Caldimonas thermodepolymerans: one gene and its partner. The protein of the gene in region 2 interacts with the protein of the main gene of each other region in a pairwise test. Links are inferred from orthologs where the notes say so. Each region holds a gene or a part of one and is shown on either strand. Other genes may lie near its edges.

The links. The genes of interacting proteins can lie anywhere in the genome.
Region 1: the proteins of IS481_RS01775 (region 2) and trkA interact in binary tests that used the Escherichia coli proteins (3 or more experiments, as listed by UniProt). The link is inferred for Caldimonas thermodepolymerans from one-to-one orthologs.

What each region holds. Positions count from the first base shown.
Region 1 is NZ_CP064338.1:617,516-623,343, reverse strand. Bases 70-2,993 are described here. They hold trkA (Trk system potassium transporter TrkA), read right to left. Parts: upstream 2,294-2,993; coding sequence 845-2,293; downstream 70-844. Other genes in these bases: IS481_RS03030 (type III pantothenate kinase), read right to left, coding at 2,340-2,993; IS481_RS03040 (TrkH family potassium uptake protein), read right to left, coding at 70-823. Also shown: more of IS481_RS03040, read right to left, coding at 1-69; more of IS481_RS03030, read right to left, coding at 2,994-3,116; IS481_RS03025 (hypothetical protein), read right to left, coding at 3,196-3,453; IS481_RS03020 (hypothetical protein), read right to left, coding at 3,465-3,725; fused isobutyryl-CoA mutase/GTPase IcmF, read left to right, coding at 3,932-5,828. UniProt on the Escherichia coli protein: Part of the constitutive potassium transport systems TrkG and TrkH. May regulate the transport activity of TrkG and TrkH systems. Binds to NAD(+) and NADH.
Region 2 is NZ_CP064338.1:356,459-364,388, forward strand. What follows is about bases 2,198-4,986. They hold IS481_RS01775 (PTS sugar transporter subunit IIA), read right to left. Parts: upstream 3,935-4,986; coding sequence 3,461-3,934; downstream 2,198-3,460. Other genes in these bases: fur (ferric iron uptake transcriptional regulator), read left to right, coding at 2,198-2,454; hprK (HPr(Ser) kinase/phosphatase), read right to left, coding at 2,476-3,426; hpf (ribosome hibernation-promoting factor, HPF/YfiA family), read right to left, coding at 4,169-4,522; IS481_RS01785 (PqiC family protein), read right to left, coding at 4,750-4,986. Also shown: leuS (leucine--tRNA ligase), read right to left, coding at 1-337; dapB (4-hydroxy-tetrahydrodipicolinate reductase), read right to left, coding at 493-1,296; IS481_RS01760 (outer membrane protein assembly factor BamE), read right to left, coding at 1,340-1,882; more of fur, read left to right, coding at 2,002-2,197; more of IS481_RS01785, read right to left, coding at 4,987-5,394; IS481_RS01790 (MlaD family protein), read right to left, coding at 5,391-6,356; IS481_RS01795 (ABC transporter ATP-binding protein), read right to left, coding at 6,353-7,111; IS481_RS01800 (MlaE family ABC transporter permease), read right to left, coding at 7,126-7,905. UniProt on the Escherichia coli protein: Seems to have a role in regulating nitrogen assimilation.

The DNA of each region.
Region 1 (5,828 bases), 260 kb from region 2 along the record:
CGCCGAAGACGCGCTCCAGCGAGCGCTTGCGCAGCGCGATGAAGTACAGCGCGAAGTTGCAGCTGGAGATCAGCATGAACACCACCGCGGCCCACTCCAGCAGCGGCGAGCGGAAGTGGGCGAAGCTCGCGTCATGCGACGACAGCCCGCCCAGGCTGACCGTCGTGAACATGTGCATCCAGGCATCCAGCCAGCACATGCCGCCGAGCCGGTAGACGCTCACGCAGGCCAGCGACAGGATCAGGTACACCGTCCACAGCCCCTTGGCCGTCTCGGTGATGCGCGGCGTGAGCTTGGCGTCCTTCAGCGGCCCGGCCGCCTCGGCCTTGAACAGCTGGCTGCCGCCCACGCCCAGCAGCGGCAGGATCGCCACCGCCAGCACCAGGATGCCCATGCCGCCCAGCCATTGCAGGAAGCAGCGCCACAGGTTGATCGAGGGCGGCAGCCGGTCCAGCCCGGTCAGCACGGTCGCCCCGGTGGTCGTCAGCCCCGACATGGCCTCGAAGTAGGCGTCGGTGAACGACAGCGGCAGGCCGGCGCGGCGGAAGTACAGCAGCAGCGGCATGCTGGCGAACAGCGGCAGCAGCGTCCACGCCAGTGACACCAGCAGCACGCCGTCGCGCGGCTGCAGCTCGCGCCGCTGGCGCAGCGTGACGATCCACATCGCCAGGCCGCAGGCGAAGGTGATCCCGGCGGACCAGTAGTAGGCCTGCAGCGCGTGCTCGTCGCCGCGCCATGCCACGCCGAGCGGCACCAGCATCGCGAGGCCGAAGTACATGACGATGACGCCTAGGATCCCGAGGACGGGCAGCAGCGATTGCATAGATCGAGGAAGGACAACCCGTCAGAGGAAGGTGGCGCTGACCTGGAACAGCTTTTCGACCTCGCGCACGTCGCGCTTGCGCGGCAGGAACACGATGACGTGGTCGTTGGACTCGATCACCGTGTCGCTGCGCGGGATCAGCACGCGGGCCTCGCGGCGGCGCTTCTCGCGCTCCTCCGGCGGCATCTCGCCTTCCGGCCCGGGCAGGCCGCGCACGATGGCGCCGATCTGCGCGCCCTTGGGCAGCTTGAGCTCGCCGACGCTGCGGCCCACGACCTTGGAGACGTGCCGGTCGCCGCGCGCGACCGCTTCCAGTGCCTCGGCCGCGCCGCGCCGCAGGCTGTGCACCGCCTCGACGTCGCCGCGCCGCACGTGCGCGAGCAGCTCGCCGATCACCGCCTGCGCGGGCGACAGCGCGATGTCGATCTCGGTGCCCTGCACCAGGTCGGCGTAGGCCTTGCGGTTGATCAGCGCCAGCACCCGGCGCGCGCCCATGCGCTTGGCCAGCAGGCAGGACATGATGTTGTCCTCGTCGTCGTTGGTCAGCGCGAGGAACAGGTCCATGTCCTGGACGTTCTCCTCGACCAGCAGCTCCTCGTCGGTGGAGTCGCCGCGCAGCACCAGCGTGTCGGCCGACAGCTGCGAGGCGAGGTATTCGCAGCGCAGCGGGTCCTGCTCGATCAGCTTGACGCGGTAGTCCTTCTGCAGCAGGCGCGCCAGGCGCAGGCCGACCCGCCCGCCGCCGGCGATCATCAGGCGCCGCACCGGGCGCTCGCGGCGCCGCAGCGATTCCAGCACCGTGCGGATGTGGCGGGTGTCGGCCAGCACGAACACCTCGTCGCCCGGCTCGATGCGCGTCGAACCCTCGCAGACGATCTGCCGGTCCGGCCCCTCGGCCTCGCGCCGGTAGATCGAGACGATGCGCATCTCGACGTCGGGCACCAGGCTCGGCAGCTCCGAGATCGTGTGCCGCACCAGCGGGCCGCCGGAGATCGCGCGCACCGCGATCAGGCTGACCAGCCCGTCGGCGAACTCCAGCACCTGCAGCGCCTCGGGGTACTCGATCAGCTTGCGGATGTAGCGGGTCAGCGAGGCTTCCGGGCAGATCACCCGGTCCACCGCGAAGCCGGTGCGGCCCATCAGCGGCGAGCCGTCGACGAACTCGGGCGAGCGCACCCGCGCGATGGTCTTCGGGATGCCGAAGACGTCGTGCGCGATCTTGCAGGTGACCAGGTTGGTCTCGTCCAGCGGGGCGCAGGCGATCAGCATGTCCGCGTCCTGGGCGCCCGCTTCCTGCAGGACCGAAGGCTGGATGCCGTTGCCCACCACGCCGCGCAGGTCCATGCGGTCCTGCAGCTCGCGCACGCGCCGCGGGTCGGTGTCGATCACCGTGATGTCGTTGCGCTCGGACACCAGGCTTTCGGCGACGCTCTCGCCGACGCGTCCGGCGCCGAGGATCAGGATGTTCATGGCTGCGGATTATCCGCAACCGCCGCACCTTCTGCGGGCAACCCCCTCAGCGCCGCACCCGCTCGATGGCGCGCTGCTCCGCGATGCGCAGCAGGCCGTCGAAGATCAGCGACTCGACCAGCCGGAACGGCACCGTCAGGTACGGCGCCATCTTCCAGCCGGCCCCGCCGGTCAGCAGGCACACCGGCTCGGCGCCGCAGCGCTGCTCCAGGCTGCGGTACATGCGCTCGATCGCGCCGGCGATCGCGTAGGTGCCGCCGCTGGTCAGTGCATCGCTGGTGTTGGTGGGGAAGTCGCGCACCTCGCCGGTGGGCACGTGCAGCCCGGCGGTGCCGCTTTCCAGGGCGCGCAGCATGATGCCGTGCCCGGGCAGGATCAGGCCGCCGAGGAACTTGCCCTGCGCATCGACCGCGTCGACCGTGACGGCGGTACCCACCATCACCACCAGCGTCGGGCGCGGCGGGCCTTCGTTGAGGACGTGCCAGCGCGCCCCGATCATCGCCACCCACCGGTCGGCGCCCAGCCGCGCCGGATGGTCATAGCCGTTGAGCACGCCGGCTTCCTGGGCGCTGGCAATCACCCAGCTCGGGTGCACGTCCCACAGCTCGAGCTGCTCCTCGACCCGGTGACGCACCGCCTCGCCGGCCACGCAGCAGCCGAGCACGCTGGTGGGCACCGCCAGGTGCTTCCACTCGCCATCGGCGAGCTGGTCGATGGTCTCGAGGAACGCCGCGCCATGCGCCACCATCCGCGCGCCGGGATGGGCTGCCTCGAACTGCGCCCATTTCAGACGCGTGTTACCGATGTCGATGGCGAGAAACATGTTCGGGCCATTATCCCGAAACTCGCCCGCCGGCGCGCGCTGGCGCGCGCACGCCGCACCGGTCTTGCAGCCGTGGCGCTCAGGGACCGGCGCCCTCCCCCGCGCGGGTGTTGTCCACCGCGCCGCTGACGCCGGCCTCGCTCGCGCAGTGGGCGCAGCAGAAGAAGCCGGACACCGATTCGATCCCGTGCCCGACGATGCGGCAGCCGCAGTGGCTGCACACCGGGGCGAGCTTGTGGATCGCGCATTCGAAGCTGTCGAAGGTATGGCGGCGTCCGGCCATCACCACGTCGAAGGACAGGTGATAGTCGTTGCCGCAGGTCTCGCACCTGGCCATGGCGACTCCCCTCAGTTGCCGAGGCGCCCGCGCGCCAGCGGGTTCCAGCTGCCCACCGGCCCGCGCACCGCGCCGGCACCGGTGCGGTGCAGCCTGTAGACCCAGGCATTGCCCGCACCGAAGCGCCGCCGCGCCCTGCGCCACAGCACCGGGTGGTCGCGGTCCGGCCCGGGCGGCGCATCCAGCGGCGCGGGTTCGGGCGGTTCGGCCGGGTCGGGCGGTGGCACGCCGGGACCGAGCGGGGGTTCGCGATGGGCAGGCAAGGGATGCATCGGCAGCGTCCTGGAGCGACGGCGGGTCGCGGTCGCCTCCCAGCTCCCTTGGCACGTGCCGTGCCAGGCGGATACGGGGTCTTCCGCCTCGTCAGCGCCGGGGCCCTATGGCATGATTGACGTTGACGTAAACGTCAATTCCCTGAACGTCACGTCCAGCAGACAGGCCTCGCGCCCTTTCCCCCAGGACACCAGGAGACCGCCCGATGACCGACCTGTCCGAAGTCAAGGCCCTCGCCGAGTACCGCCCGAAGCACAAGGTGCGCTTCGTCACCGCGGCCTCGCTGTTCGACGGGCACGACGCCTCGATCAACATCATGCGCCGCCTGCTGCAGAGCATGGGTGCCGAGGTCATCCACCTGGGCCACAACCGCTCGGTCGACGAGGTGGTCACGGCCGCGCTGCAGGAAGACGCGCACGGCATCGCGATCAGTTCCTACCAGGGCGGGCACGTCGAGTACTTCAAGTACATGGTGGACCTGCTGCGGCGCCGCGGCGGCGAGCACATCCAGGTGTTCGGCGGCGGTGGCGGCGTGATCGTGCCGGCCGAGATCCGCGAGCTGCAGGCCTACGGCGTCACCCGCATCTACAGTCCCGAGGACGGCCAGCGCATGGGCCTGCAGGGGATGATCGGCGAGATGCTGATGCGCTGCGACCGCGACCTGAGCGAACATGCGCCGCGACGCGTCGAGGCGATCCAGGGCCACGGCGAGGCCGCCTGGCGTGCGCTCGCGCAACTGATCACGGCGCTGGAGAACGGCAGCGCCGACCCGGCGCTGGTGCAGGCCCTGCGCGAGCAGGCCGCCGCGCTGAAGGTGCCGGTGCTCGGCATCACCGGCACGGGCGGCGCCGGCAAGTCCAGCCTCACCGACGAACTGGTGCGGCGCCTGCGCCTGGACCAGGACGACCGCCTGCGCATCGCGGTCATCAGCATCGACCCCTCGCGCCGCAAGAGCGGCGGCGCGCTGCTGGGCGACCGCATCCGCATGAACGCGATCGGCCCGTGGCAGCAGGGCCCGCGCGTGTACATGCGCAGCCTGGCCACGCGCGACTTCGGCAGCGAGATCAGCCAGGCCCTGCCCGACGTGATCGCCGCCTGCAAGGTGGCCGGCTTCGACCTGGTGATCGTGGAGACCTCGGGCATCGGCCAGGGCGATGCCGCCATCGTGCCGCACGTGGACGTGCCGATGTACGTAATGACGCCGGAGTTCGGCGCGGCCAGCCAGCTCGAGAAGATCGACATGCTGGACTTCGCCGAGTTCGTCGCGATCAACAAGTTCGACCGCAAGGGCGCGCTGGACGCGCTGCGCGACGTCGCCAAGCAGGTGCAGCGCAACCGCGAGGCCTTCACGACGCCGCCGGAGCAGATGCCGGTGTTCGGCACCATGGCCAGCCGCTTCAACGACGACGGCGTCACGGCGCTGTACCAGGCGCTGCTGCCGCGCCTGCAGTCGCTGGGCCTGCCCGTGCAGGAAGGCCGCCTGCCGCGCGTCTCGACCCGCCACAGCACCCACCAGACGCCCATCGTGCCGCCGCAGCGCACGCGCTACCTGGCCGAGATCGCCGAGACCGTGCGTGGCTACAAGGCGCGCGTGCGGCGCCAGGCCAAGCTCGCGCGCGAGGTGCAGCAGCTGCGCGAGTCCGCCCGCATGCTGCGCGAGCAGGACCCGCAGGCACCGGTCGAGCACCTGCTGCGCGCCGCCGACGAGCGCGAGGCGCAGCTCGAGGCCCAGGCGCGCAAGCTGCTCGCCCAGTGGCCCGACATGCAGAAGGCCTACGCCGGCGACGAGTACGTCGTGAAGATCCGCGACCGGGAGGTCCGCACGCGGCTGACCCACACCACGCTGTCTGGCAGCAAGATCCGCAAGGTGGTACTGCCGAAGTACGAGGACCACGGCGAGCTGCTCCAGTGGCTGATGCTGGAGAACGTGCCCGGCTCCTTCCCCTACACCGCCGGCGTGTTCGCCTTCAAGCGCGAGAACGAGGACCCGACCCGCATGTTCGCCGGCGAGGGCGACCCGTTCCGCACCAACCGCCGCTTCAAGCTGCTGTCCGACGGCATGCCGGCCAAGCGGCTGTCCACCGCGTTCGACTCGGTGACGC
Region 2 (7,930 bases):
TCATGTAGGCGATGTTGTCGTAGGTCCACTTGGCCGGCGGCACGCCGTTCTTCAGCGCCGCGTTCTCCGCCGGCAGGCCGAAGGCATCCCAGCCCATCGGCATCAGCACGTTGTAGCCGTTCATGCGCAGGTAGCGCGTCAACATGTCGTTGATCGTGTAGTTGCGCACGTGGCCCATGTGCAGCTTGCCCGAGGGGTAGGGCAGCATCGAACAGGCGTAGAACTTCTTCTTGTTCGTGTCTTCGGTGACGCGGTAGGCGTCACGGGCCTGCCAGTCGGCCTGGGCGTCGGCTTCCACCTGGCGGTGGTCGTAAACGGGGAGTTGTCGGGTGTTCATGGGGCGTGGCGCCCGGCGTGAGGCGGGCGCAGGTCCTGCTTCGTGCAAGGAAAAAGGGGGTGGCCGATTATAGGAACCGGGCCTGCGCCGCGGGCCGGGCGCCGGCGGCCGCGGCAGGGGGCGGCACCCGGCGGGCGCCGGGCGGGGGCCGGTCGTCAGGCCATGCCCAGCACGTGGTCCATGCCGTACAGGCCGCAGGCCTTGCCGGCCAGGAAGCGCACCGCGCGCAGGCTGCCCTGGGCGTAGGTGGCGCGGCTGGACGACTTGTGGGTGATCTCGATGCGCTCGCCGGTGCCGGCGAACAGCACGGTGTGGTCGCCGACGATGTCGCCGCCGCGCACCGTCGCGAAGCCGATCGTCGACGGGTCGCGCTCGCCGGTCACGCCCTCGCGGCCGTAGACCGCGCACTGCTTGAGGTCGCGGCCCAGCGCCGCGGCCACCACCTCGCCCATCTTCAGCGCGGTGCCGCTCGGCGCGTCGACCTTGTGGCGGTGGTGGGCCTCGATGATCTCGATGTCGTAGCCCTCCTTCAGCGCGCGGGCGGCCACGTCCAGCAGCTTGAGCACCACGTTGACGCCCACGCTCATGTTGGGCGCCATCACGACCGCCACGTCGCGCGCGATCGCGGCGATCTCGGCCTTCTGCTCGTCGGAGAAGCCGGTGGTGCCGATCACCGCCTTCACGCCGGCGGCGCGGCAGGCGCGCAGGTGGGCCATCGTGCCCTCGGGGCGGGTGAAGTCGATCAGGTAGTCGGCCTGCGCCAGCGCGGCGGGGATGTCCGCGCTGATGGCCACCCCGGTGGCCTGGCCCAGGAAGGCGCCGGCGTCCTGCCCCAGGGCGGGGCTGTCGGGGCGGTCGAGGGCGGCCACGAGCTGGCAGTCGTCGGCGGCCAGCACGGCCTCGATCAGCATGCGGCCCATGCGGCCGGAGCTTCCGGCAATGGCGATACGGTGGGTCATGGTGGAGACGCTCGCGTAGGACGGGTCAGGGAAGGGAGGCGGCTCAGCCGCCGGAGGGTTCCAGCGGCGGGTAGCTGCGCAGCGGCGCCGGCGGGGGCGTCTCCTCGGCCGGGCGCGGCGCGGGCGCCGGCAGGGCCTTGAGCTGTTCCTCGGTCAGCGCCAGCTGCGGCACCTTGCGCGAGCGCTTGAAGGTGTCGATCGAGTCGACGAACTCCTTCTCGCTCGGCAGGTCGTCGGCCTCCAGGCGGGTGAGCTGCTCGCCGTCGAACCAGGCGGTGACCCGGCGCCGCTGCGGCTGCGCGCCCTGGCGCCGGATCGTGAACAGGTAGTCCCAGCGGTCGGCGTGGAAGATGTCGGTCAGCAGCGGCGAGCCGAGGATGTCGCGCACCTGGGTGCGGCTCATGCCCGGCCGGATCGCGGCGGCCATCTCCCGCGTGACCACGTTGCCCTGCACCACCTCGACGCGGTAGGGGGTGATGACGCCCAGGAAGTTGTCTTCGGTGGACTGCAGCGAGCTGCAGGCCGCGAGGCTGCCCAGGGTGACGGCCAGACCGGCCCGGCAGGCCCAACTGAGGATGAGGGACATACTGTAGGGATATGGGAGCTTGAGGTAAGGCAAAGCCCGCAACCTCGATATGATGCGCGGATTCTACCGGCGGGCTGCTGCACCGGCAGCCAGCGGGCCGGATGCGGACGGAGCCGCCCATGACCAACGTCGACGAACTCAAGAGCAGCGGCCTGAAGGCCACCTTGCCCCGCCTGAAGATTCTCGAGGTCTTCCAGACCAGCAAGCAACGCCACATGACGGCGGAAGACGTCTACAAGGCCCTGCTGTCCGACGGGTCGGACATCGGCCTGGCCACCGTCTACCGCGTGCTGATGCAGTTCGAGCAGGCGGGCCTGCTGTCGCGCAACCACTTCGAACCCGGCAAGGCGGTCTTCGAGCTCAACGAAGGCAAGCACCACGACCACCTGGTGTGCGTGTCCTGCGGGCGCGTCGAGGAGTTCTACGACGCCGAGATCGAGCGTCGCCAGCAGGAAATCGCCAAGGAACGCGGCTACGAGCTGCAGGACCATTCGCTGTCGCTGTACGTGGTGTGCAGCGACTGCAAGGGCAAGGGCGGCAACGCGCTGCACCATCACCACGGCGAGCGCTGACCCCGGCCGGCCCGCCGGCGGCTACTCGCCGCGCAGCATCGCGCGCTGGTGGCGCTCGATGAACTCCTTGTAGGTGTCGATGCCGCGCAGCTGCAGGATGGTGTTGCGCACCGCGGCCTCGACCAGCACGGCCAGGTTGCGCCCGGCGTCCACCGCGATCACCACCTTGCGGATCGGCACGCCCAGGATCTCCTCGTACAGCGGCTCGTGCGGCAGGCGCTCGAAGTCGCGCTCGAGCGTGTCCTTGCGCACCAGGTGCACGATCAGCTTCAGGCGCATCTTCCGCCGCACCGCGGTTTCGCCGAAGATGGCCTTGATGTCGAGCAGGCCGATGCCGCGCACCTCGAGCAGGTTCATCAGCAGCTCGGGGCAGCGGCCCTCGATCGCGGTCTGCGAGACGCGGTAGAAGTCGACCGCGTCGTCGGCCACCAGGCCGTTGCCGCGCGAGATCAGCTCCAGCCCCAGCTCGCTCTTGCCCAGCCCCGATTCGCCGGTCAGCAGCACGCCCAGCCCGAGGATGTCCATGAACACCCCGTGCCGCGTGGTGCGCTCGGCGAAGTGCATCGCCAGGTAGCTGCGCAGCACGTCGATCACGAAGCCGGCCGACTCCTGCGTGACGAACAGGGGGATCTCGGCGCGGTCGCACATCGCGACCAGCTGGTCCGGCGGCGTCTGGCCGTCGGCCACCACCACGACCGGCGGCTCCAGCGTGACGATGCGGGCGATGCGCCGCGCCTGGTCTTCCGGCGAGTCCGCGCTCAGGTAGCGCACCTCGCGGTGGCCGACGATCTGTACCCGGTAGGGGTGGATGTAGTTCAGGTAGCCGACCAGGTCGGCGGCGGACTGGGCGTCGCGCACGGCCACCTCGTCGAAGCGGCGCTCGGGGTGCGCGTGGCCGGCGATCCAGTGCCACTTCAGCGTGGACCGCTGGGCTTCGAACAGGGCCTCGGCGCTGATGACGGTCGGTTTCAAGCGGCGCGGGGCGGGCAGTCGTGAAGCAGGACGCTCAGGCCACGGCCTGCTTCATCGGCTCCCAGGATGCAATCAGTTCGTGGACCTTCGCTGCGTCGGGCTCGGTCTTCAGGCGCTCGCGCAGCTCCCGATCGGACAGCAGTTCCGCGATCTCGGACAGGATCTCGAGATGGCGCTGCGTCGCCGCTTCCGGCACCAGCAGGAAGAACAGCAGGCTGACCGGTTCGTCGTCAGGGGCATCGAAGGGGATGGGCTGCTGCACGCGCAGCACCGCGGCATGCGGGTTCTTCAGCCCCTTGATGCGGCCGTGCGGAATCGCCACCCCGTGTCCCAGCCCGGTGGAGCCCAGGCGCTCGCGCGCAAACAGGTTGTCGGTGACCGTCGCCCGGGCGATGGAGAGGGTGTTCTCGAACAGCAAGCCCGCGTGCTCGAAAGCGCGCTTCTTGCTCGTGGCGTCCACATTCACCAGCACGTTGCTGGGCGGCAGGATGGGAGCGAGGCGGTTCATCGGATCACGGCACCGGTTCGGAGGCTGGCCGGTACGGCTCCAGTTACAAGGCGTTGCATTATAGGAAAGCAGCATTGCGGGCCTGCCGGACCTTCCGGCGGGCGCCGCGTGCCAGTCCGGACGATTGTGCTCCCCTTGTTGCGTTGCAGCAAGCGGCCTGTATGGCAACTGTCACAAATGACAAGGCGGCCTCCCGGGCCGCCTTGTCGCTGGAATGGGGAATCAGCTGCTTGCTTACTGGGGGGCCTCCGTGACCGCGCCGTTCAGGCGCTTGGGCGACTCATGGTGATGCTCCTGCAGCCGCGCCTTGTGCTTGATGACCTGGCGATCGAGCTTGTCCATCAGCTGGTCGATCGCGGCGTAGAGATCCTCGTGGGCGGATTCGCAGTAAATGTCCTTTCCCTTCACGCGGACGTTGACTTCGGCCTTCTGCCGACGTTCCTTCTCCTTCAGCTTCTCAACGCTCAACATCACGTTGATGTCCACCACCTGGTCGAAGTGCCGGGTCACCCGGTCCAGCTTGGTGAGCACATACTCTCGCAGGGCGGGCGTGACCTCCAGGTGGTGGCCGCTGATCGTCAGATTCATAAGTCCTCCTTTCCGAAGGGTTGAGGAAGCGACGTCGCAAGGCCAGTGTGCCCCTGCGGGGAGGGGGTGGCAAGCCGGCAAGGGGATTCCCCGGGGCGGGCTTGTCCCTGATCAACAAAGCGCCCCGATTCGGGGCATCATCTGCGTTTGACCCGGCTGCTGCGGCGCATACTTTCCCTTTCTGCGCCCCGGGGCGCCGCCAGCCCGATGCGTGCTTCGGCGCGGGGTCAGCGCGGGGTGCCGCGCGAGGCTTCCAGCTCGGCGGCGGCGGCGCGCGCGACCTGCTGCAGTAGCTGCGCCATGGCCTGCGCCTGCCCTTCGGGCGTGTCCGCGCCGACCGCCAGGGCCTCGCGGTGCACCGTGGTGCGCAGCAGGCGCTGCGGGGCGGCGGGCGCGGCGATCGAGATGCGCGCCTCCCCGTGCACGGTGCGGGCCGCGCGGTCGTAGTCGAACGACGCCAGCTCCACCTTCAGCAGGCGCTCGTCGGGGCCCGACGGGCAGTCCGATTCGCACACCACCCAGCCCGGCAGCGCGGCGCGCAGGCCGGCGACCAGATGGCGGCTCGCGCCGACGTCGATGCGCTCGGCCCAGGCCACATGCGGCCATTCCTCCAGCGTGCTGCTGCCGCTGCGGTAGCGCACGCGGCGCGACTGCAGGTATTCGGGCAGCGCGATGCGGCGCACCACCACGACCGGCCCAGGGGCCATGGTCGGCGTGGCGGCCGCCGGCGGGGTGGGCGGCAGCGTCAGCAGCGTGGCGGCCGGTCGCGGACCGGCGCAGGCGCCCAGCAGCGCGAGCAGGGCGGCGCAGGCCGCGAGGCGCAGCGGGCGCCGCCGCGGGGCGGGCAGGGGCGTGGCAGAGGCGTGGGTCATGGTGTGTCGTTGCCAAAGATCACGGCGTTGGGCCGCTCCTCGAGCACTTCGCTCCAGGTGCGCAGGCTGCGCGCGGCCTGCGCGAGGTCGCGCACCGCGCCGTCCAGGTCGGCGCGCAGCGGCGCGCCCGGGGCGGCCATCTCGCTGACGCGGTCGATCGCGGTCTGAGCGGATTCGGCCGCACGCCGGGCGGCCTGCAGCGTGGCAGCCAGCTCGGTCTGCAGCTGCTGCACGGTCTGGCCCGAGTCCTGCGCGAGGCGGGTCATCGCGCGCAGCGTGGCCTGGGTGTCGGCCTGCACGGCGACCAGCGCGGCCGAGGCGGTGCGCAGCGTCGAGCGCGCCTCGTCCACGGTCTGCGCGATCGCGCCGGCGGTGGTGTCCAGGCTGCCCTGCGTGGCCGCGAGCGTCTGCTGCAGCGTGCGCAGCGTGTCGCGCAGGTCCTGCACCGTCTCGCGCAGCGGCAGCTCGGCCACCTGGTCGATCAGGGCGTCGAAGCGGTCGCCGAGCGCGGGGATCTCCGGCACGCCGCCCCCGCCGGCCAGCACCGCCGGGGTGTCGGGCGCGAAGTCGAGTTCGATGTACTTCTGGCCGGTCACGAAGCTCTGCGCCAGCAACCGTGCGCGCAGCCCCCGTTGCACCAGCGCGGGCAGGTCCAGCTCGGCGTCCTTGCCGCCGCCCGAGTACTGCACGGCGTCGGGGCGCAGCGAGACGTAGACCGGGATGCGGGCGTTCAGCGTGGCGTCGTCGACCTCGATGCCGATCGATTCGACGCGCCCGACCGGCACGCCGCGGAAGGTGACGGGCGCGCCGACGTACAGGCCGTTGACGCTGCCCTTGAAGTAGACCGCGGCACGCAGTTCCTGGTGGAACAGCGCGTTGCCGCTCAACCAGATGATGCCGATCACCAGCAGCACCAGGGCGCCGATGACGAAGCTGCCGACGAGCAGGGCGTGACGTTTCATGGGGTGGTTGCAGGCTGCGGCGGGGCGGCCGGTTCCTCGCGGCGGAGGAAGGCGCGCACCGTCGGGTGGGTGGCTTGTTCGCGCAGGGCGCGCGGGCTGCCGTGCGCGATCGGATGGCGGCTGTCGGCGTCGAGGAAGATGCCGTCGTCGGCCACCGCGAACAGGCTGGGCAGTTCGTGGCTGACCATCACGATCGCGGCGCCGGTGCGCTCGCGCACCTCGAGGATCAGGTCGTCCAGGCGCTTCGAGCTGATCGGGTCCAGCCCGGCCGAGGGTTCGTCGAGGAACAGCAGCTGCGGCTCGGCGGCCAGCGCGCGCGCCAGGCCGGCGCGCTTCTTCATGCCGCCGCTGATGTCGGACGGGTAGTAGCCGGCGAAGCGCTCCAGCCCGACCCAGGCCAGCACCTCGCGCGCGCGGGCCTCGCGCTGCTTCGCGTCGAGCCGGGTGTGCTGTTCCAGCGGCAGGCAGACGTTTTCCAGCAGGGTCATCGAGGACCACAGCGCGCCGCTCTGGAACAGCATGCCGAAGCGCCGGCGGATGGTCGCGCGCGTGGCCTCGTCGGCGCTCCAGTAGTCGGTGCCGTCGTACTCGACCCGGCCGGCGGCCGGTCGCAGCAGCCCGACCAGGTGCTTGAGCAGCGTGCTCTTGCCGCAGCCGCTGCCGCCCATCACCGCGAAGATGGTGCCCGGCTGCACGTCGAAGGCGATGTCGCGCTGGATCAGCCGGTCGCCGAAGCGCATCTCGAGGTCACGCACGCACAGTCGCATGGCTATACCCCCAGGGCGTTCGCGCACACCGCGAACACCGCGTCCAGCGCGATGATGCCGACGATGCTGAACACCACCGAACGGGTGGTCGCCAGGCCGACGCCCGCGGCGTTGCGCTGCGCGTGCAGGCCGAAGTAGCAGCCGGTCATCGCGACCAGCGCGCCGAACACGAAGGACTTGACCAGCCCGAGGTTGACGTGCGCCCAGGACAGCGCCTGGAAGGTGCGCTCGAAGTAGGCCGCCGGGGCGAGGTCGAGCATGCCCACGCCGACCAGCATGCCGCCCACCAGCCCGGTGGCGCAGCCGTAGACGTACAGCAGCGGCATCATCAGCAGCAGGGCAAGCACGCGCGGCACGACCAGGTAGTCCACCGCGGGCAGCCCCACCACCTCCAGCGCGTCGATTTCCTCGTTGGCCTGCATCGTGGCCAGTTCGGCAGCAAATGCCGCACCCGTGCGGCCGGCCATCACGACGGCGGTGATCACTGCGGCCATCTCGCGCGCGACGGCGATGCCGACCAGGTCGGCGACGTAGATGCCGGCGCCGAACTTGACCAGCTGCACCGCGCCGACGAAGGCCAGGATCGCGCCGACCAGGACGTTGACCACCGTGACGATGGGCAGTGCCCGCGCGCTGCAGTCGGCGGTGACCCGCGCCAGCTCGCGCAGCGGGAAGCGCCAGCGCCCGCGCACCCCGGCCGCGGCGGCCAGCAGCACCTGGCCGAGGAAGGCCACGGCGCGCAGCGGCAGCAGGCGGGGCAGGGCGGAGAAGGCGGTGCGCATGAGGCCGGATTGTGCGGGCATTCGG